Tahibacter amnicola: one gene and its partner. The protein of the gene in region 1 binds, or shares a complex with, the protein of each later gene. Links are inferred from orthologs where the notes say so. Each region holds a gene or a part of one and is shown in the gene's direction. Other genes may lie near its edges. The genes, in order: trxB and trxA.

Region 1 (14,899 bases):
CAGTGCTGCTGATCGATCGCGATCACGAATCATCCAAGAAGGTCGCCGAGACGCTGCGCAAGGCGTTCGAAGACCGTATCTTCGATATCGGCAAGCAGTCGATCAGCGTCACGATGAGCATCGGCGGCACGCTGATCAGCGAAAAGAACGCCAATGCCCAGGCCATCCTCGGCCAGGCCAATACCACGCTGCGCGCGGCGCAGAACGAAGGCGTCAACCGCATCAACATTTTCGATCCGGCGGCACAGGACAAAGCCGCGGAAGAAAAGCAGCGCCACTGGCTCAAGCTGGTGCAGGACGCCCTGGCCAACAACGGCTTCGTCCTGTTCAACCAGCCGATCATCAGCCTGCATGGCGCCGATGGCGAGTTCTTCGAGATTCTCCTGCGCATGCAGGGGCCCAAGGGCGAAATCACGCCGAACTTCTTCCTGCCGATCGCCGAACAGCACGGACTGATGCCGCAGATCGACCGCTGGGTCATCGCGCACGCCATCAAGGCCCTGGTGGAACGCGAACGCGCCGGCAACAAGACCACGTTCTTCATCAAGCTGACCCCACAGTCGCTCGAAGACCAGACCCTGCTGCCGTGGGTGGCGCAGCAGCTCAAGAATGCGCGCCTGCGCGGCGATGCACTGGTCTTCGAGATGCCGGAGAGCAAGGTCGTCACCAACCTCAAGCCGGCACGCGCCTTCGCCCACGGCCTCAAGCAACTGCACTGCGGCTTCGCCCTGGAGCAGTTCGGGTCAGGCCTGAATTCCTTCCAGTTGCTCAAGCATATCGACGTCGACTATCTCAAGCTCGACCGCAGCTACATGGCCGAATTGCCCAAGCACAAGGAAAACCAGGAAAAACTCAAGGAGCTGTGCGACCAGGCCCACCACGCGGGCAAGCTCACCGTCGCCGAGTTCGTGGAAGACGCGGCCAGCATGTCGATCCTGTTCAGCTGTGGCGTCAACTTCGTACAGGGCAACTTCCTGCAGGAACCGGAAAAGATCATCGCGCACGACGTGCGCTGATCCTGGTCTTCCGCCGGCGCGCGGCACCGCGCCACTACAGCCGCTGGCGCGACCTGCGCCAGCGGCTGCGCCAGGTAGCTTGTGCACCGTCAACCCTCGTGACCGCGATCCCCCTTGAGCAGGTACAGGCCTGCAATCACGATGATCGCTGCGCCAGTCACCATTCGCGCCTCGGGCAGGGTGCTCCAGAACAGCCAGTCAAACAGCAGGCCCCAGGCCAGTGCGGTGTACTCCAGCGGCGCAGCGACGGACGCCGGCGTCAACCGGAACGCTTCCGTGATGCCGTAGAGCCCCAGCGTACCGCTCAGTCCCACGCCGACCAGCAACCAGACATCCTGCGCGAGGACCGGCTTCCAATCGGGTAGCGCCGACGCCGTCGCGAACACGCACAGCAATGTGATCATCCAGAACATCATCGCGGGCGTACTGTCGGTGCGTCCGAGAATGCGGCCGGTGATCGCGGAAATCGAATAACTCGCCGCCGACACCAGCACGGCGGCACCGCCCAACGAAAGCATACCCTCGCCGCTCGGCCGCAGGATCACCAGCGTGCCGCCCAGTCCGACGCCGATCGCCACCCATCGGCGCCAGCCCACCCGTTCGCCGAGCATGGGTCCGGCCAGGGCGGTGATCATCAGCGGGGCGACGAAAAACAGTGAATACGCCTCGGTCATCGGCAGGTAGCGCAGGGCGTAGGCGAACGACGACAGCATCGCCACTGACAACGCCCCTCGGAGCAGGTGCAAGGGCCAGCGCACCCGCACCAGCTGGCCAACACCGCCATTGGCGACCGACCACAGGACGATGAGCGGCCAGGACGCCAGGCCGCGCAGCGCTGCCACCTGCATCGCACCGTAGTGCGCAGACAATGCCTTGAGGCCTGCGTCCATGAAGGAGAACGCAGCGACCGCACCCAGCATGCACAGGATGCCACGCAGATACGGCGTCATCCGATGGCCCTGGATCCCGCCGGAGGCGCCACCCAGACCCGCAGCAATACCGCGGCCGCCAGGGCGCAGACGCCGCCGAAGCCGAATGCCGCCAACGGCTGGATGTCGCTCCACAGCCAGCCAAACACCAGCGATGCCGGAAGCAGCATCAGACCGACCACCAGGTTGTACCAACCGAAGGCGGTGCCGGCACGTTCGGCTGGCACGAGATCAGCCACCAGCGCCTTCTCGGCCCCCTCGGTGGCCGCCAGGAAGACGCCATAGAACGCAAACATCGGCCAGATCAGCCAGGGTGTGGGCGGCAGCAATCCGAAGACGACGTAGAACACCGCGTAGATCGCCCAGCCGCCGGTGATCAACCGGCGCCGGTCAATGCGATCGGACAGCGCCGACAGCGGCGTGCTCAGCACCGCTGCCACGCCACACACCACGGCCCAGGCCAGTGGGATCTCGCTCGCGGTGAGGCCCAGCTCCTGCGCGCGTAGCAGCAGGAACATGTTCGACGAGTTGCCCAGGGTGAACAGCCCGAGCACAAGCAGATAACGCCGGAATGCCGGCGGAAAATCGCCCAGGTGCCAGGTCCACGGCTGGGTCTTGAGCACCGGAGGATGCGACGGCTCGCGGATGACAAGGGTGAGGATGATCACCACCAACGCCGGAAGAATCGCCGCGAAGAACACCTGCCGCAGCGAAAACCCGGCCGCCAGCAGTCCCGCCGCGACCAGCGGGCCGGCCACGGCACCGAGATTGTCCATTGCGCGGTGCAGGCCGAACGCCATGCCACGGCGCGACGGATCCACGCTCAAGGTCAGCAGCGCGTCGCGCGGCGCCGCGCGCAGCCCTTTGCCCAGACGATCGGCGAACCGGCAGGCCAGCACGCCGCCCCAGCCCGTGACGAACGCAATCATCGGACGCGCCAATCCCGCCACGCTGTAGCCCGCCACGACCCAGGGCTTCATCCGGCGCAAACGGTCAGCCATCACGCCGGCAACCAGCTTCAGCAGGCTGCCAGCCGCCTCCGCGACGCCTTCGATCAGGCCCAGGACCTTTGGACCCGCCATCAGCACGCCGGACAGATACAGCGGCACCAGCGGGTAGATCATGTCGCTGGCGGTGTCGTTGACCAGGCTGACCAGGCCCAGCAACCAGACGGTGGCTGGCAGGGAACGCAAGGCCGCGATCATGCGCGCGACCTCCGGCCCTTAGGCTCCGCCGATGCGGAACGCGCCGCCTCGCGGGCCTGGCGCAGCGCGTTCACCTTCTCCGCGATTTTTCCTTCCAGCCCCCGCTCGGTAGGCCGGTAGAACTGGCGTCCGACGAGGGCATCGGGCAGGCACTGCTGGTCTAGCGCTACCCCGCCCTCAACATCGTGGTCGTACTGGTAGCCGGCACCGTAGCCGAGATTCTTCATCAGCCGGGTCGGCGCATTGCGCAGGTGAACGGGTACCTCGAGAGTACCGTTCGCCGCGATTTCGGCCTTCGTTTCGTTGAATCCGACGTACACGGCATTGCTCTTGGCGGCGACTGCGAGGTACACCGCCACCTGCGCCAGAGCCAGATCCCCCTCGGGACTACCGAGCCGGTCGTAGGTATTCCAGGCCTCCAGGGCCATGCTGAGGGCACGCGGGTCGGCCAGGCCGACATCTTCGATCGCCATTCGTGTCAGCCGCCGCGCGAGGTAAGCCGGATCGCAGCCCCCATCCATCATGCGCGTGACCCAGTACAGCGCCGCATCGGCGTCGGACGAGCGCACAGATTTATGCAGCGCGGAGATCTGGTCATAGAACTGTTCGCCCCCTTTGTCGAATCGGCGGGTGCGATCGGCCAGCACCTGCGCCAGCGTCACCTCGTCGATCACGCCGCCATCGGCCAGCTCCGCGGCGATCTCCAGCAAGGTCAAGGCGCGTCGCACATCGCCGTCGGCGGCCTGGGCGATCAGGCCCAGCGCATCGGCATGCGGTCGCAGAGCCATCCCGCCCAACCCGCGCTCCGCATCGTGTAGCGCACGCTCCAGCGCACGCTGGATGTCGGTGGCCGACACGGCTTCCATCACGTGCACGCGACAGCGCGACAGCAAGGCGGAATTGAGTTCAAACGACGGGTTTTCGGTCGTCGCGCCGATGAAAAGGATCACGCCTTTCTCGATGTGCGGCAGAAAGGCATCCTGCTGCGCCTTGTTGAAGCGGTGCACCTCATCGACGAAGAGCACGGTCCGCACGCCCCGGGCAAAATTCGCGGCTGCCTCCTCCAGCGCCACGCGCACGTCGGCCAGGCCCGACAGCACGGCAGATATCGCGCGGAACTCGGCCTCGGCGTAGCGCGCCAGCAACAGGGCCAGTGTGGTCTTGCCGCAACCGGGCGGCCCCCACAGGATCATCGAGTGCACGTGCCCCGCCTCGATGGCGCGTCGCAGCGGTTTACCCGGATCGAGCAGGCGTGTCTGCCCGACGATTTCGTCGAGGCTGCGCGGGCGCATGCGTTCGGCCAGCGGCTTCAAACCCTGCGGCTCGGCGAACAATCCATGTGTGCTGGCGGGTTTGCGGCGGGACATGGGGCGATGATAACCGCTCACGCCGGGCTGCTGGCCCGGCCTCGACCAATGGCTTCAGGCCGGTACGATGTCGAAGGCAATGGTCAGGCGCGTGTGGTCCGGCGAGCCGGTGAAGGGCACCGTGCCGTGCCAGAAATAGGATGGAAACAGCGCCAGCAGCCCCGGTTGCGGGCGAATGAAATGATCTGGCCCTGTCGGCGGTGATGTGGGATAGCCCGGTTGCCCGAACTGAAGCCAGCCATCCTGGCAGTCGTCCGAGATCGCGGGCGGCAGGTCGATGTAACACGCGGACGAGAACCAGCCTTCCTGGTGGAAATGGTTCGTGTGGAATCCGCTCGCGCGCAACTGCACCGACCAGATGCCGCGGATCGCGTAGTTCTCGCTGTAGCGACGGCGGAGTGGATCCGAGCCGGGCCCGATCGCCGTGAGATGGCGCCGGATCGGTCCGTCAATCGCCTGGAAGAATGCACGAATGGCCGGATCCTCGCTCTTTTCGAGTTCCTGGTGGGTCTGCGTGCCACCCCGCAGGGACTGCCCCACCGGATGGGCCTTGGCCAAGTGCATCCGGCGCAGGGCCCCAGCCAGATCGCCGAGATAGTCTTCCAGACGGTTCCAGCCAGATGGCGTCTCCAGCAATGTTGCCGAAACAAACCGCGAGTAGTCGTAGAGCTCGCCGTATTCCGGTTTCCCCAGCTGGCGCAGGGCCACGGCCTGTACAGCCAGTGCGTGCTGGTCGGCCGGATCCTGCGCCAGCAAGGCCGTTGCCAGGCGCAACGCGCGATCGGGCTGTCCGGCGGCCAGCGTGGCGTCCGCCAGCGCAATGGCGACGCCAGGGCGCTGTGGCGCCAACTGCCAGGCGCGCTCGGCGTCGCGCACCGCGACAGCCGCATCAAATTTCAACGCGAATTCCGCGCAGGCCTGGGCCAGGAGGGCATCGTCCGGCCGCTGCCGTGCGGCATCGGCGAGCAATGCCCGGGCGGCTTCCGGCCCGCGCGCATAGTCGTACAAACGCGCTTTGTGGACGAGCAGCGCCGTGCACGCCGGATCGCGCCGAAGCGCCTCGTCCAGTGCCGCCGTGGCAATCGCCGGGTCGCCGCTGCGGGTCCAGCGCAGCTGCACGAGATCCTCCTGCGCCAGCAGGTGGCCGGGGGCATGACGGACGACTTCCACCAGCGCCGCTTCCGCCTCGCCCAGCCGGTCCTGCGCCAGCAACGCCCGCGCCAACGCAAACCAGGCCTCGGGCCGGTGTGTCGGCAGCAACCGTCGCGCCAGGGATTCCGCTGCACCCGCCTGCTGCGCCTGCGACAGTGACAACGCCAGCTGAAGGTCAGCCGCCAGGCACGAGCGGTCCGCGCCAAATCCGGCTGACAGCATCGCTGCGTCATCGCCCCGCCCGGCGGCGATCAGTGCTTCGGCGCGGATACGCAGAAAATCCGGGGGAATCGCGTGCGGGAAGGTCCGGTCGATGCGCTCGAGTACCTGCGCCGGACGGGACAGCTGCAACCAGAGCCGCAGCAGCGACCGCAAGGCAACGCGGTCGTTCGGCTGAATCCGGAGCGCCGCTTCGAAAGCGGCTTCGGCTTCCGCGGTATTCCCCAGGCGGGACTGCACTTCGCCGCGGGCGGCATGGAGCGGCGCCCACTGCGGCCGGTGGCTCAGGGCCTCGTCCAGAACCCGCAGTGCCCCCTCGCCGTCACCCGTTGCCAGCAGCGCGGCGGACAACAGCCGCGCCGCTTCCGCATCCGTCGGATCAGCGTGCAGCGCCTCCCTCAGCAGGGCAGCGGCCTGCGCCGGCTGCGCGTGCTGCAATGCTGCCATCGCCTGCTGCAGCCACCCCTGCCGATCCATGGGCCGGCTAGTCCTTGACGGGATGCACTTCGGCTTCGGGTTTGACCTCGCCGATCACATCCACGCCCGCCGGCGGCTTGAACGTGAACGTACCCGGCGTCACCGGCGCATTGCGTTTCCAGTCGGAGAACTGGATTTCGGTGCGATTGCCGAGCGTGTCCTTGAACACCATGCGCGTCAGGCCAGCCGTGGTGAAGCCGAGCTCGGCATACTCGAAATCGGCCTCTTTCGCCTTGGATTTCAGGCGCAGCCACTGCGCCCCGTCGCGCTCGCCGGCTTCGGTGGCGACGTATTCGCGATCCAGCTGTGAAAGATCGGTCAGCACCGTCAGCGGACTGTGCGATTCCTCGATGCCCTGATTACGTACCGTGACCTGCTCCAGATCCGGGTCATAAATCCATACGTGCATGCCATCGGCAATGATGTGCTGCGCGTAGGGCTTACTGACGTCCCAGCGGAACTGTCGCGGTGCTTCAAGCGCGAGCGTCCCACGGGTTTCCTTGCCGGGCTTGTCGTTCGCGTCGAACACCGTTTGCTGGAACGAGCCGGAGAGTGAACGGAGCCCCTTGGCAAAGGTATCCAGCTGCTCCCGGGCAGTGGCGGCGGAAACAGCCTGTGCGGCGAGCATCATCAGTAGGGCAGCGACAGTTCGCATGGTTTTCCGTCGTCAGGAGGTAAAGGGTGCCGTATGGACAGCGGCCGTCGGCACAGATTCCGTAGACGCCAGCGTTGTCTGCACGGCGTTGACAAACGCGTGCGGCTGGTCGACGCCCAGGTAGATGATTTCAATCTGCCGCTCACGGCCGAACAGGCCCGCCACCGCCTGGGGGCTGCGCAAGCGGATACAGACATTCGGGTCGCCCGATTCGCACAGGCGCAGCTGCGTGCTGTCGCGTGTTACCGGGCCACGGTGCAGGGTGATGGACTCGATCTGCGACAGTGCTATGGCCTGTTCGGAGAGGAACATTCCGTAGCGCAGGTAGAGCTGCCTGTCATCCAGGGATATCGGGCAGCGCTGCGTCGCGCGGTAATGCGCAAACAGGAACGCGAGCGAATAGAGGGAAAGTCCGGTGAAGATCCAGGCCGCCAGGGAGCTCCACAGGGAAACCAGCAGGTGCGCCACAGGGAGCTCGGCCGCAATCAGGACCAGGAAGCCCTGCTGGTTGGCCAGGTTCGCATCCTTGGCGTGGTAGCTGAAATGGCGGGTACCCCGATAGGCCCATTTCCAGCGCGGCGGTGCGAACACCATGAACCAGATACGCAGTTCGAAAGCGAGGATGCGCGTGACGAAGCCGGGGCCAAACACTTTCTCGACGACGCCGGTCAACGCGTAGTCCGGATTTTCGGCCCGCCGCAGGCCGCCGAGCGCACGGAAAAACAGGAAGAGGATGCCAAGTTCGATCGCAACGCCGATCGCCAGGCTGAGGTTGCGCAGACCACGCAGCGTGTCCCAGAACGGACCTGCGAGCGGCGGCAGGATCCAGCTCGCCAGCAGATAGCCAAAACCCGCCAAAGCCAGCGCACCGCGCAAGGCCCGTCGCGGTTCCCGGCGGTGCAGGAAGGCATAGATGGCCGGTACGGTCAGGAGGTAGTCGATCATCACCGGCCACGGCGGCATCGGACCTGCGTCACTGAACGGCAGGGGAAACGTCACCATCGCCCATCCCGCCAGATAGATCAGGCCGGCGAGGCCAACGGTCATCCGGCGCGCGCGGCGCAGTTCGGCGGATGACATGACGGGGACAGTGGTGTTCATCGCGTTACAGCTCCGGCGGCGGCGGGGCCAGCACGGTCCGGTTGCCGTTGTGCTCCGGTGCACTGACGATACCCTGTTGTTCCATCAACTCGATGAGGCGTGCAGCGCGGTTGTAACCGATCTTCAGGCGGCGCTGGACGCCCGAGATGGACGCGCGGCGCGATTCGGTCACGATGCGCACGGCCTGGTCGTACAGTTCGTCGTATTCGCTGTTGCCTTCGCTGAGCTCTTCCGGCAGGCCGGTCTCTCCGATCACCTTGCCATCGCCGAGCGTCTGCACTTCCATCAGCACGCCCTCGACATACTCGGGACGTCCCTGCGCGCGCAGCCATTCGACTACCTTGTGCACTTCGTGATCATCGACGAAGGCGCCATGGACGCGCTCGGGCGTGGCCGTTCCGGGCGGCAGGTAGAGCATGTCGCCGTGACCCAGCAACGTCTCGGCACCGGATTGGTCGAGGATGGTGCGCGAATCGATCTTCGAGGACACCTGGAAGGCGATGCGCGTGGGAATGTTCGCCTTGATCAGGCCGGTGATGACGTCGACCGACGGACGCTGCGTGGCCAGGATCAGGTGCACGCCGGCGGCGCGCGCCTTCTGCGCCAGGCGCGCAATCAGCTCTTCGACCTTCTTGCCGACAATCATCATCATGTCGGCGAACTCGTCGATGATGACGACGATGTAGGGCAAGGTCTGCAGCGGTTCGGCGCGCCGTTCCGGCTGCGACGCATCGGGGCGGAACAGGGGATCGAGCAGGGGCTGGCCCGCCTCGTCCGCCTCGCTGACCTTCTTGTTGAAGCCCGCGAGATTGCGCACGCCCACGGCAGCCATCAGCTTGTAGCGCCGCTCCATCTCCGCCACACACCAGCGAAGCGCGTTGGCGGCTTCTTTCATGTCCGTGACGACCGGTGCGAGCAGGTGCGGAATACCTTCGTAAACCGACAGCTCGAGCATCTTCGGATCGATCATGATCAGACGGACGTCACGGGCGCTGGCCTTGTACAGAAGACTCAGCACCATCGCATTCACGGCGACGGACTTGCCCGAACCGGTGGTACCGGCAACCAGCAGGTGCGGCATCTTGGCGAGGTCCACCACCACCGGGCGGCCGCCGATATCCTTGCCCAGCGCCAGGGACAACGGCGATTTCTGTGCGTCGTACTTGTCAGAGCGCAGGATCTCCGACAGGTATACGATTTCACGATTTGCGTTGGGGATTTCCAGGCCGATGACGTTCTTGCCCGGAATGACGTCCACGACACGGACGCTGACGACCGACAGGCCGCGCGCGATGTCCTTGTCGAGGTTGGAGATCTGGCTGCCGCGCACACCGGCTGCCGGTTCCATTTCAAATCGCGTCACCACCGGGCCGGGAAAGACACCGACCACCTGCGCCTCGATACGGAAGTCCTTGAGCTTGAGCTCGACCTGGCGCGAGAGCACGTTGAGCGTTTCTTCCGAATAGCCCTTGCTCTGCTGCTTGGGATCATCGAGCAGGGACAGCGGCGGCAGGTCGCCATCGACAGCGGCACCGACAAAGAGCGGGATCTGCTGCTCGCGCTCGGCCCGCTCGCTTTTCTCGATCGGGCCCGTCGAGGGCTTTTCGATACGTACCGGCTCTCGCCGCGCCTGCTTGACGGTCTCGACCTTGCGCACTTCCTCGCGTTCGATCCGCGCGGCGCGGCCAACCCGCGCGTCGTCGGCCTTTTTCAGGCTGCCGCCGATCCAGCCCACGGCCGTGATCAGGCCGCGCCCGATCGCGTCCATCAGCTTGAACCAGGAAAGGCCGGTGGCAAAGGTCACCGCGATCAGGAAGGCCGCCAGCAGGAACAGTGTCGCGCCGAGGAAACCGAAGCCGTGCAGCAGGCCGCCGCCGACCATCTTGCCGAGAATGCCACCGGCCTTCTCGGGCAGCTGGCTGGGCCCGGTGAAATGCAGATGAGCGAGCCCCGTGCCCGACAGGAAGAACGCGACGAACCCGACCAGCCGCAACGACGGCTCCAGCGCGGACGTGGCTTCATCCTCGCGCGGCCGCAGGATGCCCATGCCGACGGCAACCAGCAGCAGGACCGGAAAGACGTAGGCGAGCCCGCCGAAGAAGTAGAACGCGAGGTCGGCAATCCAGGCGCCGACGGCGCCGCCGAAGTTATGAATACGCTCGGGCTCGCCGGCGTGGGACCAGCCAGGGTCCTGCGGGCTGTAGCTCAGGAGGCAGGCCACCAGGTACACGACCAGGGGCAGCAGCAGGATGAACGCGACTTCGCGCAGACGTTTGTGGGTCTGCTCGGAGGCGGCCGTGGTCGGAGTTGCTTTGGAATTACGCGCCACCGGAAGCCGCACCTTAGGAATTACGTCTAAGCGATTGTTACCAGTTAGGATCTTTGAAGCAATGCGGCAGCGGATGCGGGACCGGATGACCGATCCCCGGCAAACCCCGGCCAAGGCCGGGGTTTGCGCAGGCACGGCGTTGGATCAGACCAGGCCCTTGAGCGCCGGGTGCACGATCTGGCCGTTGTCGACATTGATGCCGCGGCGCAGCGGTTCGAATTCGCGCCACTGCGAACCGGCAGCCATGCGCTGGACATACGGCAGGATCGCGGCCGAGATCGCCTGCGAGGAGGTCTGCGGCACGGCGCCCGGCATGTTGGTCACCGCAAAGTGCGTGACGCCGTCGACCAGGTAGGTCGGCTCGGCCCAGGTGGTCGGACGGGCGGTTTCGAAGCAGCCGCCCTGGTCGATCGAAATATCGACCAGCACGCTGCCCGGCTCCATCGTCTTGACCATGTCACGCGTTACCACGTGCGGGGCCTTGGCGCTGGGAATGAGCACGGCGCCGACGACGAGGTCGGCCGTGGCCACTTCGCGCGCGACGTATTCTTCGTACGGATACAGCGCGGTGACGTTGGTGCCCAGGGCCATCATCTGGGCCAGGCGGTCCGGGCGCTTGTCGAACACGACGACGTTGGCGCCACCTGCAGCCGCCAGGGCGGCCGAATTGCCGCCGGCCGCGCCCGCACCGAGCACGACGACCTTGCCACGCTCGGTCGCCGGCAGGCCGCCGAGCAATTTGCCCTTGCCGCCCATCGGCTGATGCAGCAGATGGGTACCCACCTGGATCGCGATGCGGCCGGCGATGATCGACATCGGCGCAAGCAGGGGCAGTGAGCCGTCGGCTTCCTCGACCGACTCGAACGCCACGCCGGTCAGGCCGATGTCGAGCAGGCGCCTGGTCAGTTCCGGTTCCGGCGCCAGGTGCAGGTAGCAGAACAGCTGGTGGTGCTTCTTCAGGCGTTCCAGGTCGCCCTTGATCGGTTCCTTGACCTTGACGATCAGTTCACCGGCTTCGTACAGCGCGTCGGCGTCCGCCGCGATCTTCACGCCGACCCGGGTGAAGTCCGCGTCCGTGAAGCCGCTCTTGTTGCCCGCGCCAGACTGCACGAACACCTCATGACCGCGTTTGACCAAGTCCGCACAGGCGGCCGGCACGAGCGCGACGCGCCCTTCCAGGGTCTTGGTTTCCGACGGGATACCGATACGCATCTCAGCAATTCCTCAATGTTATGAAAGCTCAATCACCGCCACGGTACGCGGCGCTACGCCCGGTGCCCTCCCGAGCCCATGCTTAGCTTCTGGTCGTGCCCTTGAATCGCTCGCGCATTCTCCCCATCCTTCCGGATCCTCGTGCCGCCTGCACGGCCTACGGCGCGTACGCCGAGGCATGCAGGATTGAGGGACTGTTTTCACGGACGGCGGGACCGAGGCGGGTATGAAACCCGTGCCCGACGCGAATATCGATACGTTCAAGGCCGCCAAAAAGCGGCGAGGGATTATACATGAGCACCCCCAAGCACAGTCGCCTGCTGATTCTCGGTTCAGGCCCCGCCGGGTATACCGCCGCGGTATATGCCGCGCGCGCCAACCTCAAGCCGCTGCTGGTGACCGGAATGCTGCAGGGCGGCCAGTTGATGACGACGACAGACGTCGACAACTGGCCCGGCGACGTGGAGGGGCTGCAGGGGCCGCAGCTCATGGAGCGCATGCTGGCGCATGCACAGCGGTTTGAAACCGAGATCGTGCTCGATCACATCCATACGGCCGATCTGTCCCAGCGCCCCTTCCGCCTGACCGGCGACAGCGGCACCTACACCGCCGACGCGATCATCATCGCCACTGGCGCCACGGCGAAGTACATGGGCCTGGAGTCGGAAGAAAAGTACAAGGGCCAGGGCGTTTCGGCCTGCGCGACCTGCGACGGGTTCTTCTTCCGCAATCAGGACGTGGCCGTGATCGGCGGCGGCAACACCGCCGTCGAAGAAGCGCTATACCTTGCAAACATTGCCAGCAAAGTCACAGTTGTACATCGTCGCGACAAGTTCCGCGCCGAGAAGATCCTCCAGGACAAGCTCTTCGCGAAGGAACGCGCCGGCAAGGTGGAAATCGTCTGGAACCACCACGTCGACGAGGTTCTGGGCGACACGACCGGCGTGACCGGCGTTCGCATCAAGAGCACCCAGGACGGATCCACCCGCGACCTGGCCGTCACCGGCATGTTCGTGGCGATCGGCCATACACCGAACACGGCGCTGTTTGAAGGCCAGCTCGATATGGTGAATGGCTACATACGGATTCGTACCGGCCTGGAAGGCGGCGCAACGGCGACCAGCGTTCCCGGCGTATTCGCTGCGGGCGACGTTGCCGACCAGGTGTATCGCCAGGCGGTGACCTCCGCGGGCTTCGGCTGCATGGCGGCACTCGACGCCGAGAAATACCTGGACAAGCTCGGCCTGGCCGGCTGAGCCGAAGCGCGGTCGGGGCGGCTGCCGCCGCCCTGCCCCTCCTCCCCATGGATGTGCGGTTCCATCCCCGCCTCGCCGACATCGACGCCGCCGCCTGGAATGCCCTGCGGCCCGATGACAGTCCCTTCCTGTCGCATGCCTTCCTGGAAGGCCTGGAACGCACCGGCTGCATCCGCTCCCACTGGGGCTGGCAACCGCACCATCTGGGCCTGTACCGCGACGGTGCGCTCATCGGCGCCGCACCGCTCTACCTCAAGGGCAATTCGCACGGCGAATTCGTATTCGACTGGGCCTGGGCCGCCGCGTACGAACGCAGTGGCCGCGACTACTATCCCAAGCTGCTGGCGGCTGTCCCGTACTCACCGGTGAGCGGCCCGCGCCTTCTGGCCGGCACGAGCCCGGATCCCGCCGTGCAACGCCATCTCATCGAGGCCATCCGAGGGGAATGCGACCGGCGCCAGCTTTCGACGGCCCACGTCAACTTTCTACAACCCCGCGATGTGGAATTGTTCGACACGCCGCACTGGCTGGCACGATCGGACTGGCAGTTTCACTGGCACAACCGCGCCTATCGCGATTTCGACGACTTCCTCGACGCCCTCACGCACAAGAAACGCAAGAACATCCGCCAGGAACGCGCGCTGGTCGCACGCAGCGGCGTCCATGCGCAGATCGTGCAGGGCGACGAGCTCGACGATGCGATGTGGCGTTTCCTGCACACCTGCTATTGCACGACCTTCCAGGAGAAGGGCAACCATCCGGCACTGACCGCCGACTTCTTCCGCCACCTCGGCCAGCACCTGCCGCGCAATGTGGTGGCGATCATCGGCTACCGCGGCGCCACGCCGATCGCGGCCGCGCTCTGCCTGCGTGATGCGACCACCCTTTACGGACGCTACTGGGGCTGCCTCGAAACGGTGCCCGGCCTGCATTTCGAGCTGTGCTACTACCAGGGTATCGACTACTGCATCCGCCACGGGCTGCAGCGCTTCGAGCCCGGCGCACAAGGCGAACACAAGCTGGCGCGTGGGTTTCTGCCCCGGCGCACGCGGTCCTTCCACTACGTGGCGGACCTGCGCTTCCGCCAGGCGATTGCCGATGCGCTGCGCCACGAGGCGCGGGCCATCAGCGACTACGGCGCGGAGCTTGAACGGCATTCGCCCTATGCGGACCATGTCTGCCACGGCGCCCCTTCTGACCCGCCCGAGTTCCCGTGATCCGCATACCGATCCTCCGACCCGGCAGCCGCGAAGCGTTTCCGCGCATCGACCAGGCCCTGCATGAGCCCAACGGCCTGCTCGCAGCCGGCGGCGATCTCAGCCCCACCCGGCTGCTGGAGGCGTACCGGCACGGCATCTTCCCCTGGTTTTCCCCAGGCGAGCCGATTCTCTGGTGGTCGCCGGACCCTCGCATGGTGTTCGCGACCGACGCGGTCCACCAGTCCCGGCGCCTCAACCGCTGGCTGCGCCAGTGTCCGTGGACGATCGATGCCGATCGGGAGTTCCGTGCGGTGATGATCAGCTGTGCAGCACCGCGCCCGGGGCAGACGGGCACCTGGATCACCGCTTCGATGCTCGATGCCTATTGCCTGCTCCACGAAATGGGACACGCCCATTCCATCGAGGTGTACGAGGCCGACCGGTTGATTGGCGGCCTGTACGGCGTGGCCGTCGGCCAGATGTTTTTCGCCGAATCGATGTTCAGCCACGCCACCAATGCGTCGAAGGTGGCATTGATGGCACTGGCGGCGACCCTGCGCCGCTGGGGCTGGCCGCTGATCGACGCCCAGGTCAGCTCCGACCACCTGCGGACCCTGGGGGCTATCGAACTGCCGCGGCAGGCGTTTGCCGCGCACGTCGCCCGCCTGACCGCCCGCGCGGGAGCCACCGGGTCCTGGACCGGATGTCTTGCGCTGGAACGCGCCGCCGAGCTGGCCGGTCAACCGGCCGCCCGCTAGGGGTCATTGGCGCCTGCATGCGGC
Region 2 (14,950 bases), 1.1 Mb from region 1 along the record:
CCAGCGACAACAACACGGCGCGCGGCAGGTCGCGCTGTGGGTTTTTCGCTTCCTCAGCCGCCGTAGTGAGCGTGTCGTAGCCGAACACGGCAAAGAAGACGACGGCCGCCGCGGTCACGACGCCGTTGAATCCGTAGTGACTCACGCCCTTGGCATCCACCACTTCGGCGGGGATGAACGGAAACCAGTTATCGGGATTGACGTAGAACACGCCCACGCCAATCACCAGCGCAACGCCAAGCACCTTGATCGCCACGATCAGGGTGTTGAAACGCGCGCCCCACTCCGTCCGCACGGTCAGCAGGCCCGCAACCGCCAGCGCGACGACAGCGGCGATGACATTGAACACGCGCCCGTCACCGGTGCCCATCGCACCCTGTGCCCAGACGGGCAGATGGATACCCATCGCCGCGAGCAGGTTCTGCAGATAACCCGACCAGCCACTTGCCACCGCGGCGACGATGAGGGCGTATTCGAGCAGGAGGTCCCATCCGATCAACCACGCCACGCCTTCGCCCAGCACGGCATAGCCGTAGGTGTAGGCACTGCCCGTGACCGGAATCATTCCGGCGAATTCCGCGTAGCACAGCGCCGCTGCGGCGCTGGCAATGCCGGCGATGATGAAGGCGAGCGCCACCGCAGGGCCTGCGTTGGTCGCCGCCTGCTGGCCGGCCAGCACGAAGATGCCCACGCCGATGATGCCGCCCAGGCCGATCGCCGTGAGCTGCCACAACCCCAATACGCGCCGGAAATCGCCGCGGCTTCCCGCCTCGGCCTGCAACTGTTCGATCGTCTTGTGCCGCGTGATCGTCTCAAACAAGCTCATGGAGCACTCCTGGCTGGCCATTCCATCGGCTGGCAACACCAGCCGTCACTGCGGAAAGCCCGCCGGCACGCTGCGCACCGGCAGGTGATGAAACAACAGGATCAGCTCGCCGCCTGCACCGTGCGGCGGACGGCAGCAATGCTCGCGCCCACGCTCACCAGGCAGGCGCCGGAAACGCGTTCGCGCCAGACGGCGACACGCGGGCTGGCTGACAACGTGCTGCCACGCGCCGCGAGCCAGCCGTAGACGGCGAGAATCGGCACCTCAACCACGAAGCACAGCACGCCGTACAACGCGTATTGCGGCAGCAGCGGGTAGCCGGGATCGAGAAACTGCGGCAACAGCGCGCCGAAGAACAGCACGGATTTCGGATTCGCCAGCTGCCCGAGCATGCCCTGCAGGAAAGGACGCGCCAGCAGCGGAACCGTCCTTGTTTCGCTGGGCATGGCGTTCTTCTTCGCCAGTGCGATCGTGCGCAGTCCCAGGTAGATCAGGTAGAGCGCACCGATCCACTTGATGATGTGGAAGACGGTTTCCGACGTGGCGAGCAGTGCGCCCAGTCCTGCGATGCACAGCAGGTAGTAGATGCCGTTGCCGGCCTGCACGCCGAGCGAGGCGTAGAAACTGTCGCGCCAACCGGACTTCACGGCGTGGCCCACGACCAGCAGGACCGCCGGTCCGGGAATCAGGCACATGACCAGCAGCGTCGCCGTAAAGGCTGCAACCACATCCCAATGCATAGCGGCGGACTCCACGAGGATATCCGCCAGAGCATAGAAGATTCGCCGCGGCGCCGCTGGAATTTTGCGGCATGTGGCGGCGCGCGGGCGGCGGGCCGCCTTGCAATCGACGCAAGGCGGCCCGCAACGGTCAGGGCGTATCCAGGGCCGGTGTCGCCTGGCCGCGCTGGCGCAGGTAGTAGTAGGTCGGCACGCCCAGCAGCACGATGCCCAGGCCCGGCCAGGTGTAGGTCGGACGCCAGATCAGCAGCGCCACGCAGATCGCCACCGCCAGCGCGATGTAGAGCGCCGGCAACAGCGGGTAGCCGAAGGCACGATAGGGGCGCTCCGCCTCCGGACGCGTGGCGCGCAGGCGGAACAGCCCGGCGATGGTGAGGATGTAGAAGAGCAGCACGACGAAGATGACGTAGTCGAGCAGATCGCCGTAGCGGCCGCTCAGGCACAGCACCGAGGCGTAAATCGCCTGCAGCCACAGCCCCCAGCCCGGCACGGCGCGCTTGTTCAGGGTACCGACCTGACGGAAGAACAGGCCGTCATTGGCCATCGTGTAGTACACGCGGGCACCCGACATCACCAGCCCGTTCACGCAGCCAAACGTGGACACCATGATCAGCAACGCGATCACGGTCGTGCCGGCCGGACCGAATGCGGCCTGCGCCGCGGCGACACCGACGCGGTCGGCTTCGGCGTGCGCAATGCCGTCCAGCGGCATCACCGCCAGGTACATCAGGTTTGCCACGACGTACAGGGTGCAGACGATCGCGGTGCCCAGGAACAGACTGAGGCCGACATTGCGCTTCGGATCGCGGATCTCGCCGGCAATGAAGGTGACGCTGTTCCAGGAGTCGGACGAAAACAGCGCGCCGACCATCGACACGCCGATTGCCGGCAACAGGGCGAGGGCGACCGTGCCGGTATCCACGGCAGTGACGCCCTGCCAGGCGTTCGCCCAGTTGGCGCTCCAGATTTCCGAACGCGCACCGAGGAACACGCCGAAGAGCACCAGCGCGAGCACGGAGACGATCTTGGCCAGGGTGAAAACGGTCTGGATCCATTTCCCGTTCTCCACACCGCGACTGTTCACGAAGGTGAGGAAGAAGATCAGCGCAATCGACACCAGCTGCGCCGCACTGAGCTTGAACACGCCGGCCGAGAAGAGGATGTTCTGGTCACCCAGCGCCGGGAACAGGTAGGCCGCAAATTTGGCAAAGGCCACGCCCACGGCGGCGATGGTGCCCGTCTGGATGACCGTGAAGAACGACCAGCCGTAGAGGAAGGCCGGCAGGCGCCCCCACGCTTCACGCAAGTACACGTACTGGCCGCCGGCTTTCGGATACATCGCCGACAGCTCGCCATAGCTGAGCGCACCGACGATGGTCATCAGGGCCGAGATCAGCCAGACCAGGATGAGATAGCCGGCGGACCCCACGTTGCGCGCAATGTCCGCGCTGACGATGAAAATACCCGACCCGATCATCGAGCCGGCCACCAGCATGGTGCCGTCGAGCAGGGTCAAGGAACGATGAAACGACGAATCGCTTTGAGTCACGCGCAGTCTCCCAGGGCACGGTTGTGACGTCGCGGCCCGGAGCGGCGTCGAAGTAAAGCGTCAGTCGTCGCGCGTCACCCGCAGGACTTCTTCCACGGAGGTAACGCCCGCCAGACATTTCTTCCATCCATCATCGGCGATCGACGGGCCGCGCGAGCGCGCATAGCGCTCCATGTCGGCTTCCGATGCACCTTCGTGGATGAGACGGCGAAAAGTTTCGTCGACGGCGATGAGTTCGTAAATACCGGTTCGCCCACGATACCCGGACGTACGGCCCGGGAGCCCTTCCGCAGGCCGGTACAGCACGGCGTGCGTATCCGCCGGCTGGCCGAATCCGGCGAGCTCGCGCGGCGTGGCGCCGTAGGCCTCGCGCGTGGCGGGATCGAGCACGCGCACCAGCCGCTGCGCCAGCACGCCGACCAGCGAGGACGACAGCAGGAACGGCTCCACGCCCATGTCACGCAGGCGCGTGACCGCGCCGACCGCGGAATTGGTGTGCAGCGTGGACAGCACGAAATGGCCCGTCAGCGACGCCTGTACGGCGATCTGGGCGGTTTCCAGGTCGCGGATTTCTCCGACCATCACGACGTCCGGATCCTGGCGCAGGATCGCGCGCAGGCCGCGGGCAAAGGTCATCTCGACCTTGGTGTTCACCTGGGTCTGGCCGACGCCGTCGATGTAGTACTCGATCGGGTCTTCCACCGTCATGATGTTGCGGCTGGCATCGTTGAGCTTGAGCAGCGCCGCGTAGAGCGTGGTCGTCTTGCCCGAACCGGTGGGGCCGGTGACGAGGAAAATGCCGTGGGGGCGCTCGATGATCGTCTCGATGCGCGCGCGGTCCTCGGCGGACATGCCCAGCTGCACCAGATCCAGCCGACCCGCCTGCTTGTCGAGCAGGCGCAGCACGACGCGCTCGCCGTGGCCGGCGGGAATGGTCGACACACGCACGTCCACCGGCCGGCCGGCGATCTTCAGGCCGATGCGGCCGTCCTGGGGGAGGCGCTTTTCGGCAATATCGAGCTTGGCCATCACCTTGATGCGGCTGACGACCGCATTGGCGACCGCTTTCTGCGGCGAGAGGATCTCGCGCAGCACGCCATCGATGCGGAATCGCACGACCAGGCGATTCTCATACGGCTCGATATGGATATCCGAGGCCCCTTCCTTCACCGCTTCGGTGAGCAGGGCATTGATCAGGCGGATGATCGGCGCGTCGTCGTCGCTTTCGAGGAGGTCTTCCGGCTCGGGCAGGTCGTCGGCGAGGGACTTCAGATCCAGCGCCTCGTCCATGTCCGAGACGACACCGCGCGCGTCGTCGCCCTGCTCGTACAGGCGGCGCAGCAACTGCTCGAAATCAGCCGCGCTGTGACGCGTCAGTTTCATCGGCGCGCCCAGGTAACGGCGCAGTTCCGCCAGCGCCTCGGGTTTCACGCCCTCGCGGCAGGCCACCTCGGCGTGGTCGTCGTGCCAGGCCACCAGCGTGGCGCCGTTGCGGCGCGCGAAGCCGAAGCTGGGGCGCGCCGGTCGTGCATCAGTCACTTCTTGCCCCGCGCCGGCTTGGCTGCCGCCCCCGCCTTGGCGGGCGCCGGCGCCGCCGGGCCGTCCGGATCGGCCAGGAAATCGTGCATTTCCGGCGAGACCGGCTGGAGCGACCTGGGCGTCAGGCTTTCCCGGTTCTGCCGCATCTGGATCTGTTCGGTGCGGATATAGTTGTACTTTTCACTGGATACGGCCTGCTCGGTCGCCGCATCGCGCAGGATGCGCGGGTGCAGGAAGATCATCAGGTCGCGCTTGGAAACGTTGTTGTTGCGGTACTTGAAGAGGTTGCCCAGCACCGGAATGCTGCCCAGGCCCGGCACCTTGTTGTTCGTGTCGGACGCCGTGTGGTCCATCAGGCCGCCCAGGACGAGCGTGGCGTTGTCGGCGACCAGTACGCTGGTCGACAGTTCGCGCTTGTTGGTGACCAGGTCCACCGCGCCGGCCACGGAGGGCGCCAGCGAAGACAATTCGTGATGCAGGTCCAGGCGCACCGAATCGCCCTCGTTAACGTGCGGCGTCACTTTGAGGGTGAGGCCCACGTCCTTGCGCTCGATCGTCTGGAACGGCGTGAGTGCCTGATTCGTGCCGCCCGTCGTCCCCGTGGCATTGGTGTACTGGCCGGTCTTGAACGGCACTTCCTGCGCCACCTTGATGATGGCTTCCTGGTTGTCGAGGGTGAGCACCGACGGCGTGGACAACACGTTCGAGCGGCCATCACCCTGCAACGCACGGATCATGGCGCCCAGGTTCAGGATCTCCTTGCCGCCGATGTTCACCACGCCATCGACGTAGCCCAGGGTCAGGCCGCCCGCGGTACTGGCAAGCCCTGTCGGATCGGCGGCGATCTGCAGCAGGTTCGGCTGGCCGCCTGGTCCATTGAAGAGCTGGCCGCCAATGACGCCCTGGCCGATCTTGTCGCCCTGGGTCTGCGGCGCGGTAAACCATTGCACGCCGATCTCGCGCGCGGTTTCACTGGCGACTTCGGCGATCACGGCTTCGATCAGTACCTGCGCGCGGCGCACGTCGAGCTGCCGGACGATACCTTCGAGCGAGCGGAACACCGCCGGCGCGGCGCTGATCACCAGCGCGTTGGTTTCCTCGTGCGCCTGGATCGTGGCGTTGCTGTTGTTGGCGGCAGCGCCTTCCTTCGGCGGCGCCTCGTTGTTCAGCGTCGCTGCAACGCCCGTCAGTATGGGAACGAGGTCCTTGGCCTTGGCGTAGCGCAGGTAGACCACGTTGGTATCACCGCCCTTCTGCAGGGGCGTATCCAGGTGCGTGACGAGGGTGCGCATGCGCAGCCGGCCGCTCTTGGCGCCGGCGATCAGGATGGAATTGGTGCGTTCGTCGGCCAGGATGCGCGGCGACTCGCCGGCCGCCTGGGCCGCCTTGTCGTCGGCCAGGATGGTGAGCGTGCGTGCCATCTCGGCCGCGTTCGCGTGCTCGAGCGGAATCACCTCGACCTCCGCATCGGACACGGTGTCGATGCGCGCGATGATGCCGGCGACACGCTGCACATTGCTGGCGCGGTCGGAGATCACCAACGAGTTGCTGGTCTGGTGGGCGATGAGCTGGGCACCCTGCGGCAGCAGAGGACGCAGGATGGGCACCAGCTCCGCCGCCGCCACATGCCGCAGTGGCACGATCTGGGTGACGATCGCGTCGCCCGATTCTGCCGTGGCAACGCTGTTGCCACCTTCGGCCTGGGCCATGGCCTCGGGGACGATCTTGATCATGCTGCCGGCGGAGACCGCGGCGTAGCCGTGAACGCGCAGCACGGACAGGAAGACATCGTAGATCTCGTCCGGCTGCATCGGCTTGGCCGAGATCACGCTGACCTTGCCCTGCACATTGGGGCCGACGATGAAGTTGCGTCCGGTGATTTCCGACACCGTCGCAATCAGCGCCTGGATGTCGGCGTCCTTCAGGTTGAGCGTGTGGGTCCCCGGCGGGTTGCCGGCGGCGGACGGCGGCGGCTGCGCCACGGCGGGAGCAGCCAACGCGAGCGCCAGGACAAGGGCGATGCCGCGCAATGAAGCCGTAGTCATGAGGGTACGCATCATTTGACGTTCACGCTGAGGGTGACGGGTTTGCCATCGCGCATGACCGTGACGGTCACCTGGCTGGCATTCTGGACGGTGTTGACGACCTGCTGGATGCGCGCTGGCGAATCGAGCGGGACGCTGTTGATAGAGGTGACGACGTCGGTCGGCTGCAGGCCGAGCTTGGCGACCAGCGCCGCATCGGGACCGCCGGCCAGGCGTACGCCGGTCATCTTGCCGTTCTCGAACACCGGCTGCGCATTCACCTGGCGCGCCAGGGCGGCCGGATCAAGGTTGAGCTGTTGCGAAATCTTGGAGAAATCGACCGCCCCCTGGGACATCTGCGGCGGCACGAATACCGGCGCCACTCCGCCCTGCACCCCCGGCGGCGATGAAATCGGACGCGCCGGCGCCGGCGCTGTGCCACCCGGTGACGGTGTCACCGAGGGCGTACCCGCCGGCGGTGGCGCGGAAGGCTGGTCGTACGGCAATGCCAGGGTCTCCTGGGCGCCGTCGTGCAGGAGAACCACCCGGTCCGGGTAGACCGCATCCAGGATGGCCCCCCGGCAGGGTGTCGCCGACGCGATAAGCCCGCTCCCCGGAGGTCGGGTCGGCGATGACGGCCATGCCTTCGCGCGGATCGGCCTCGGCAATCGTGCCGCGCAGGTTCAGTTGCAGCTGCGTCGCCGGGGCCGAGCGGGCCAGATCGTTCAGGCTCGGACCGGCGCTGCCGAACAGATGCCATTTGGAGAGCGTGACCGGGGCCGAGGTGGCTTCCACCGGCGCGACCGGCAGCGGCTCGAGCGAGAGATCCACGCCCCGCGGCAGTGCCACCCAGGCCAGCCGGACCGCCATCAGCACGCACAGCAGGGCCGCCGCGGCACAGACAGCCTGGGCCGTCAGGCGCGACGCGCGTTCGATATCCGTGCTGGTCCACTCGGCGAAATACGGCATGGCCCTGCTCTTTCCCCTGTCCCCACGATCGGCGGCGATCTTCCTGCCTCGCGCCGACCCGCTACTGCTGCCCGGTCCCCCCGCGATCATCCGCCCCGGAGGGTTGGCGACCCCGAAGGACCGCCGGGCCGGCCATCACTGGCCAGCCTGGTTCATTGCGCGGCCGGCGGCGTCGGCGGTGCGGAATTTCCGCCGCCGGACCGTCCACCATCACCGCTGCCGCTCCGCCGGCGGCGCCGGCGACGCTTCGGCGCACCCGAGGGCGCCGCTTCGGCCGGTGCCGCATCAGCCGGCGCGGCTTCCGCGTCATCGTTGTCGTCGTCGCTCACCACCGCGGGCCGCTCGCGGCGGGGTGGCGCCACGGTCAGGTCGGTGGTGACGGTTGCCACCGGAATCTTCTGCTCGATGTAGCTTTCGATGTCCGGCAGGCCCATGGCGTACATGTCGCAGGCGAAGCTGATGGCATCGCCCTCCGCGCCCAGGCGCGCCGTCCGGCCGATCCGGTGGACGTAGTCTTCCGGATCGTTCGGCAGGTCGTAATTGAAGACATGGCTGACCGCGGGAATATGCAGTCCGCGCGCGGCCACGTCCGTGGCGACGAGCACATCCACGTCACCTTTCTGGAACCGCTCAAGCAATTTCTGGCGCTTGCGCTGCGGCACGTCACCGGATAGCGCGCCGACACGGAAGCCGTGGCGCTCCAGGCGCGTTGTTACCCGTTCGGCGGCGATCTTGGTGTTGACGAACACGATGCTGCGCAGGACCTCGTCGCGCGACATCAGATTCAGCAGCAGCGGCATCTTTTCCTCGGTCGCCGGGAAATAGACGGCCTGGCGCACCCGCGAGGCGGTGACCGATTCGGTCTCCGCGGAGAGCTTCTCCGGGTTGTTCATGTGCTCGTAGGCCAGCTCGAGCACGCGGTAGCTCAAGGTGGCCGAGAACAGCAGGCCCAGGCGGCGGTCGCGCGCCGGCAGGCGGCGCAGGACAAAGCGCACGTCCTTGATGAAACCGAGGTCGAACATGCGGTCGGCTTCGTCGATGACCATCACGTCGACGGCCCGCAGGCTGAACACATGCTGCTTGAAGTAGTCGATCAGGCGGCCGGGCGTGGCGATGATGATGTCGACGCCGCCACGCAGCTGTTCGCGCTGCTTGTCGTAGTCCACTCCGCCGTAGATCAGGGCCGAGCGCAGGCCCGTATGGCGCCCGAGGTTCTTGAAATCCTTGTCGATCTGGATGGCCAGCTCGCGCGTGGGTGCGAGGATCAGGCAGCGCGGATCGGTCTCCTTGCGCTCGGCCAGGGCCGGGACCGTCAACAGGCGCTGCATCGCGGCGATCAGGAAGGCGCCGGTCTTGCCGGTACCGGTCTGGGCCTGGCCGGCGACGTCGCGGCCGGCGAGCGCGACCGGGAGGGTCAGCGCCTGGATCGGCGTGCAACGCGTGAAGCCGCTGTCGTGCAGCCCGGCCAGAAGACGCGGGTGCAGGTCGAAATTGTCGAAAAAACTGTCAGTTAGTACGTGTTCGGACATTCATGATGGCCAGTAGGCCGGCGCGCCTCGCCGCTGGTTCACGCACCACACTTGAGGAAGCTTGCCAGTACCCCATATTGAGGTCCCAACTTGAAACGCTCGGTCGATTGGGCTCAAATTCCGCCCTCTCGGCCATGCTACCCGCTTCCCGCTGCTGTTCGCGACGTCCGCGAGTGTAGCCCAAACCTAGACATTTCCGCAGTTTGGCGGAAATCCTTCAGACGGAGAATTCCCTTGAGCCAGCTCATAGCCCATGCCAGCGACGATTCCTTCGAAACCGACGTGCTCAATTCGGCCGAACCGGTGCTCGTGGACTTCTGGGCTGAATGGTGCGGCCCCTGCAAGATGATCGCGCCGATCCTCGACGAACTGGCGGCCAATTACGAAGGCCGCATGAAGGTCGTCAAGGTCAACATCGACAACAACCAGAAGACGCCGCGCAACTATAACGTGCGCAGCATCCCGACCCTGATGATCTTCAAGAACGGCAAGATCGAGGCCACCCAGATCGGCGCCGTCTCCAAGAACCAGCTCACCCAGCTGATCGACCGCACCATCTGATCCAGCGCGGCCCCCCGCGCCTCGGCCCACCGGCCGGCGCGCGGGCCCGCAGGGCACCGGCGCGCTGTCGCGTCGAAAGCAAAGTCCGCCGGTCTGCCGCTTTACGCACCGATTTCACAGTGCTAACGTAGCCGAAGCGTTTCGGGGCGCAGCGCCCCACCCCTTCCGGTTCACCCCCTGATTCCATCCCGCCGGCGAGTTGATTGCCGGCCAACGGCGCCCATGCGAGGTTTGCCCGTGTCTGATATCGAGAACAAGGAAAACGGCTCGGCCGCAACGGCCGATGCGCGTCCCGACAATCCGCCTGCCGAAAGCCGCCCGTCGCGGCGCGAAGCGCAGGCCGCCCGAGCCGCCGCCAAGGCGGAAGCGGCTGCCGCCAAGGCGGAGGCAAAGGCCCAGGCCGGCGAAGCGCCGGAGCGCCGTGAAGCCGCCCCGCGCGACACCCAGCCGCGCGAATCGGCACCCCGCGAGCCACTGTCGCTGCGCGAACACGCGCCGCGCGACGAGGCGCCGGCCGAACGCCAGAACACGCAGGACCTCTTCAGCGGCGACCGCGCCGATTCGGGCAACGCCGCCTCCGGTGACGGCGGCAACGGCGCCCAGGGCCAGGGCGGCCAAGGCCCGCAGGGCCAGAACCAGGGCTACGGCCAGGGCCAGCACCAGGGCAGCCGCCGCGAAGGGCGCAACCGCAACCGTAATCGCCAGAATCGCCAGCAGCAGATGCGCGGCGGCAATTACGAGGACGAAATTCCCGACGAGCGCAATGGCGGCGGCAATGGTCCGCTGATCAACCTCACCGAGCTCAAGCGCAAGCCGGCCGCGGCGCTGCTGGACATGGCCGAAGGCCTCGGTATCCAGGAAGGTGTCGCCCGCGCCCGCAAGCAGGACGTCATCTTCAACATCCTCAAGGCGCATGCCCGCAGCGGCGGCGGCATCTGGGGCGAAGGCGTACTGGAAATCCTGCAGGACGGCTTCGGCTTCCTGCGCTCGGGCGACGAGTCGTACCTGGCCGGCCCGGATGACATCTACGTCAGCCCCAGCCAGATCCGGCGCTTCAACCTGCGCACCGGCGACTACATCACCGGCCGCATCCGTCCGCCGAAGGACGGTGAACGCTACTTCGCGCTGCTGAAGGTCGACGACATCAACGGCGAGCCGCCGGAAGCGTCGAAGAACAAGGTCCTGTTCGAGAACCTCACGCCGCTGTTCCCGCGCCGGTCGTTCCACCTGGAACGCGGCAACGGCTCGTCCGAAGACATCACCGGCCGCATCCTCGACCTGATCTCGCCGGTCGGCAAGGGCCAACGCGGCCTGATCGTCTCGCCGCCCAAGGCGGGCAAGACGATGATGCTGCAGAACGTGGCCCAGGCCATCGTCAACAACCATCCGGAAGTGCACCTGATCATCCTGCTGATCGACGAGCGCCCGGAAGAAGTGACCGAAATGCAGCGCAGCGTGCGCGCCGAGGTCATCAGCTCCACCTTCGACGAACCGGCCGCGCGCCACGTGCAGGTCGCCGACATGGTGATCGAACGGGCCAAGCGCCTGGTCGAACACAAGAAGGACGTGGTCATCCTGCTCGACTCCATCACCCGCCTGGCGCGCGCGTACAACACGGTCGTGCCGTCCTCGGGCAAGGTGCTCACCGGCGGTGTCGACGCCAATGCCCTGCAACGCCCCAAGCGATTCTTCGGCGCCGCGCGCAATGTGGAAGAAGGCGGCTCGCTGACCATCCTGGCCACCGCGCTGATCGATACCGGCTCGAAGATGGACGAGGTCATCTACGAAGAGTTCAAGGGCACCGGCAACATGGAAGTGCATCTTGACCGCCGTATCGGTGAGAAACGCGTCTATCCGGCCATCAATATCAATCGCTCGGGCACGCGCCGCGAAGAACTCCTGATCGAACCGGACCTGCTCCAGAAGATCTGGATCCTGCGCAAGCTCCTGCATCCGATGGACGAACTCGGCGCGATGGAGTTCATGCTCGACAAGATGAAGAACACCAAGTCCAACGACGAGTTCTTCAACTCGATGAAGCGTGGCTGATCGCCGCTGACCGAGACGTAAAAAAAGGCCGGGAAACCGGCCTTTTTTGTTTCCCGGTTCCAGGCGGGAACCGGCTGCCGGCGGATATCAGCCGCGCCGCGCGCGCTGCCAACGCGCCAGGGCCTCGCGCGTACGCAGCCGGCCCACCTCGATCACTTCGTCGGCGCGCTGGAACTCATAGAACGCACAGACATTGCGCGGAATCGAGATCACCAGATCCGGCGGCTGGGCAGCGAGCTTGTAGCGGGTCAGGGTTTCCTGCACGACATCGAGCGAGCGGGCGAACAGTTCCAGCAGGCCCGGCTCGGTGACGGCGACACGCCGTGATCGCTTTTCCATGAACCGCTCGAATGCCGCACCGATCCGCGAAAAGCTGAATCCCGCGGAATCCGCCGATACCGGCTCGACGATTTCCGGACGCGTGATCGGCGTTTCGCGCTCGGAGATCCCTTCGGCTTCCGCGTTGACGTCCACGGCGATCGTCGCGTCGGTCAGGTCGCGCAGCGTCGGCGTCACCGGCACGGGATTGAGCAGGCCGCCATCGACCAGGCGACGCCCCTGGTACAGGTGTGGCCGGAAGACGGTGGGAATCGAAATCGAGGCACGGATCGCGTCGAACAGCGAGCCGCGTGAGAACCACACTTCGCGCTGCGCGTCGATATCGACCGCGACGGCGGTATAGCTGATCGGCAGGTCTTCGATATCGATGTCACCGACCATCTCGCGCAGCGCGCTGATGACGCGGTGCCCCTTGATCAGTCCGCCGCCCCGCCAGGTCCAGTCGACCAGGCGCAGCACGTCGAAGGTCTTCAGGCTGCTCGACCAGTGGCGATAAGCCTCCAGCTTGCCGGCCGCGAAAACCCCGCCGACCAGCGCTCCCATCGAGCTGCCGGCGACCGACTGGATGACATAGCCCTGTGCCTGCAGCTCCTCGATCACGCCGACATGGGCGTATCCGCGCGCGCCGCCCGATCCGAGGACCAGGGAGATCGCGCTGCGGCGCGGCGGTTCGGGGTTGGCGACAACGACGGGCGTATTCATGGCCGGTACGCGGATCCTCAGGGACAAAAGCGTGGCGGGGTGCCGCCGATCAGGCCTGGTACGCCCCGATCGACAGCTGCAGCAGGATTTTCATTTCCTCGCGCAGACTCAGCGGCGCGACGATCTCGGCATCCGGTCCGTATTTGAGGACATCCATCAGCAATTCCTTGGAATTGCTGTAGGGCACCTTCAGTTCGTAACGGCCATCCGACAGAAATGCGCCCTGCTGCTGCGAATGCCAGTGTTCGTCGGCCACCCAGCGCGAGGCATGCGGCGAAAAGCGGATCGTGGCCCAGGCCTTGGGCGCGCCGGAAAAGATGCCGTAGCTGGCGGCCAGATGCTTGTCGAGTTCGGCGTCGTCGCGATCGATCGCCTCGGCATCGAGCATCTGCGGGGCCGCGATCCGGTCGACGGCAAAACTGCGGAGTCCTTCGCGCTCATGGTCCCAGGCGTCGAGATACCAGTTGTCGCGGTAGTGCGCCAGGCGCTGTGGGGAGACCTGGCGTTCGGTGGTCTGCCCGGTGGAGCGAGCGCGATAGCGGAACTTCAGCTGGCGTCGCGCCACGACGGCGCCAGCCACGACGCGAAAACTGATTTCGTCCAGTTTGCGATTTCCGCTGGCGATGACGCGAATGCGCTCAACCGGCAGTTTTCTACCGCTGACGTGATCCGAGAGCAGCGCCTCGATCCGTTTCTCGAACGGCGCCAGCGCATCGGAGAGGATGCCCGGCCCGCTCTTGGCCGTCAGCGCGTTGAGTGCCAGCAGGGCCGACAGCTCGTCGCTGGTCAGCCACAGGCCCGGCAACTCGAACCGCTCGGCTTCCGCGCCATCGTAGCGAAAGGCGGCCTGGTCGCCCTCGCCGCTCTCGATCGGAGCGCCGAGCGCATCGCGCAGGAAAGCGACATCGCGGTACAGGGTGGCGCGGGAACATCCCAGCTCGTCCTTTAGCCGCTGCAGGCTGACCGGATAGCGCGAGGCCTTGAGGATGCGGTGCAGACTTAAGATGCGTTCGTATCGGTCCATGTCCCGATTGTGGCGGCTAGGGCCGCTGCTTCGCCAGCCCCGTCGGTCCGTCGCCCGGTTTTGCGTATAGCATTGCGAGTGCCCGACTCTGCCGCACCCCTGGAGTGCATCCATGCCGCGCCGCCCGTCCCTCCTCGCACTGGTCCTTGCCTTCGCCAGCACTGCCGCTGCCGCGTCACCGCGGGAAGATCTGCATGCGGCATTCTCCAAGTTCCTGGCCGCCAAGAGTTTTCGCGCCACGGTGGTGGATGTGAAGAAAGGACAGCAGATCTCGTCAATGGATTTTGTCGCCCCGGACCGCTACCACATCGTCACCGGCCAGGGGCAGGCCGAGCAGGTCATCGTTGGCGACGATGCCTACACGGTAATCGACGGGCGCAGCATCCGCCTGCCGATGCCGGTGGGCAAGATCGTCGGCCAGTACCGGAACCAGAAGACACTTGAGCAGCTGGAAGGCGACATGACCGTGCAGGCGGCCGGCAGCGATACCGTCGACGGCGAGCCGGCCAATATATACAACTACACCATTTCACAGCCGCATCGCGCCGACGTGAAGGTGTGGATCTCGCAGAAATCAGGCCTGCCGCTTCAGCTGGAATCGCAAGGGGCATTCATGGGCGTCAAGTCGACCACGCGCATCCGCTATTTCGACTACGACGACGCGAGCATCCGCGTCGAGAAACCCTGACGGCGCCTGTGCCAGCGTGCAGGGAACGGGCGGTAAACGACGCGTCAAGTCCGCTATTCTGGGCGCATGCCCGAGTCGTCCATCCATATCGGCCTTGACGCCGTCATCATTGCGGTCACCGCCGAGGCGCCGCGCGTACTGACGGTGGCTGACCCGAGCGGCGAGGAGGCCCTGCCCTCCGGCCCGCTCGACCTGGAGGCCCACCAGACGCTGGAACGCGGCGTTCGCGACTGGGTCTCGCAGCAGACCGGCTTCCAGCTTGGCTACGTCGAACAGTTGTATACCTTTGGCGACCGCTATCGCGACCCGCGCGAACGCATGGGCGGCGGGCGTGTCATCTCGACCGCCTATCTGGCCCTCGTGCGCGAACAGTCCATGCCCGCGCGGCTGGGCGCCCACTGGCGCGACTGG

The links.
Region 2: the proteins of trxB (region 1) and trxA are in contact, whole or in part, in a crystal structure (PDB 1F6M), measured with the Escherichia coli proteins. The link is inferred for Tahibacter amnicola from one-to-one orthologs.

Annotation. Positions count from the first base shown.
Region 1 is NZ_CP104694.1:2,447,434-2,462,332, reverse strand. Bases 11,147-13,936 are described here. They hold trxB (thioredoxin-disulfide reductase), read left to right. Parts: upstream 11,147-11,955; coding sequence 11,956-12,918; downstream 12,919-13,936. Other genes in these bases: N4264_RS10440 (GNAT family N-acetyltransferase), read left to right, coding at 12,966-13,936; ald (alanine dehydrogenase), read right to left, coding at 11,147-11,662. Outside these bases: N4264_RS10490 (EAL domain-containing response regulator), read left to right, coding at 1-1,016; N4264_RS10485 (DMT family transporter), read right to left, coding at 1,106-1,966; N4264_RS10480 (MFS transporter), read right to left, coding at 1,963-3,150; N4264_RS10475 (replication-associated recombination protein A), read right to left, coding at 3,147-4,517; N4264_RS10470 (tetratricopeptide repeat protein), read right to left, coding at 4,572-6,365; outer membrane lipoprotein periplasmic chaperone LolA, read right to left, coding at 6,373-7,020; N4264_RS10460 (hypothetical protein), read right to left, coding at 7,033-8,121; N4264_RS10455 (DNA translocase FtsK), read right to left, coding at 8,126-10,471; more of ald, read right to left, coding at 10,595-11,146; more of N4264_RS10440, read left to right, coding at 13,937-14,135; aat (leucyl/phenylalanyl-tRNA--protein transferase), read left to right, coding at 14,132-14,875.
Region 2 is NZ_CP104694.1:1,298,296-1,313,245, reverse strand. Bases 8,233-11,073 are described here. They hold trxA (thioredoxin TrxA), read left to right. Parts: upstream 8,233-9,410; coding sequence 9,411-9,737; downstream 9,738-11,073. Other genes in these bases: rho (transcription termination factor Rho), read left to right, coding at 9,975-11,073. Also shown: N4264_RS05465 (amino acid permease), read right to left, coding at 1-826; N4264_RS05460 (LysE family translocator), read right to left, coding at 928-1,581; N4264_RS05455 (APC family permease), read right to left, coding at 1,697-3,115; type II secretion system ATPase GspE, read right to left, coding at 3,176-4,654; type II secretion system secretin GspD, read right to left, coding at 4,651-6,699; N4264_RS05440 (PDZ domain-containing protein), read right to left, coding at 6,711-7,034; N4264_RS05435 (type II secretion system protein N), read right to left, coding at 6,982-7,647; more of rho, read left to right, coding at 11,074-11,786; N4264_RS05415 (patatin-like phospholipase family protein), read right to left, coding at 11,874-12,827; N4264_RS05410 (helix-turn-helix transcriptional regulator), read right to left, coding at 12,877-13,851; N4264_RS05405 (hypothetical protein), read left to right, coding at 13,964-14,539; N4264_RS05400 (NUDIX hydrolase), read left to right, coding at 14,606-14,950. UniProt on the Escherichia coli protein: Participates in various redox reactions through the reversible oxidation of its active center dithiol to a disulfide and catalyzes dithiol-disulfide exchange reactions.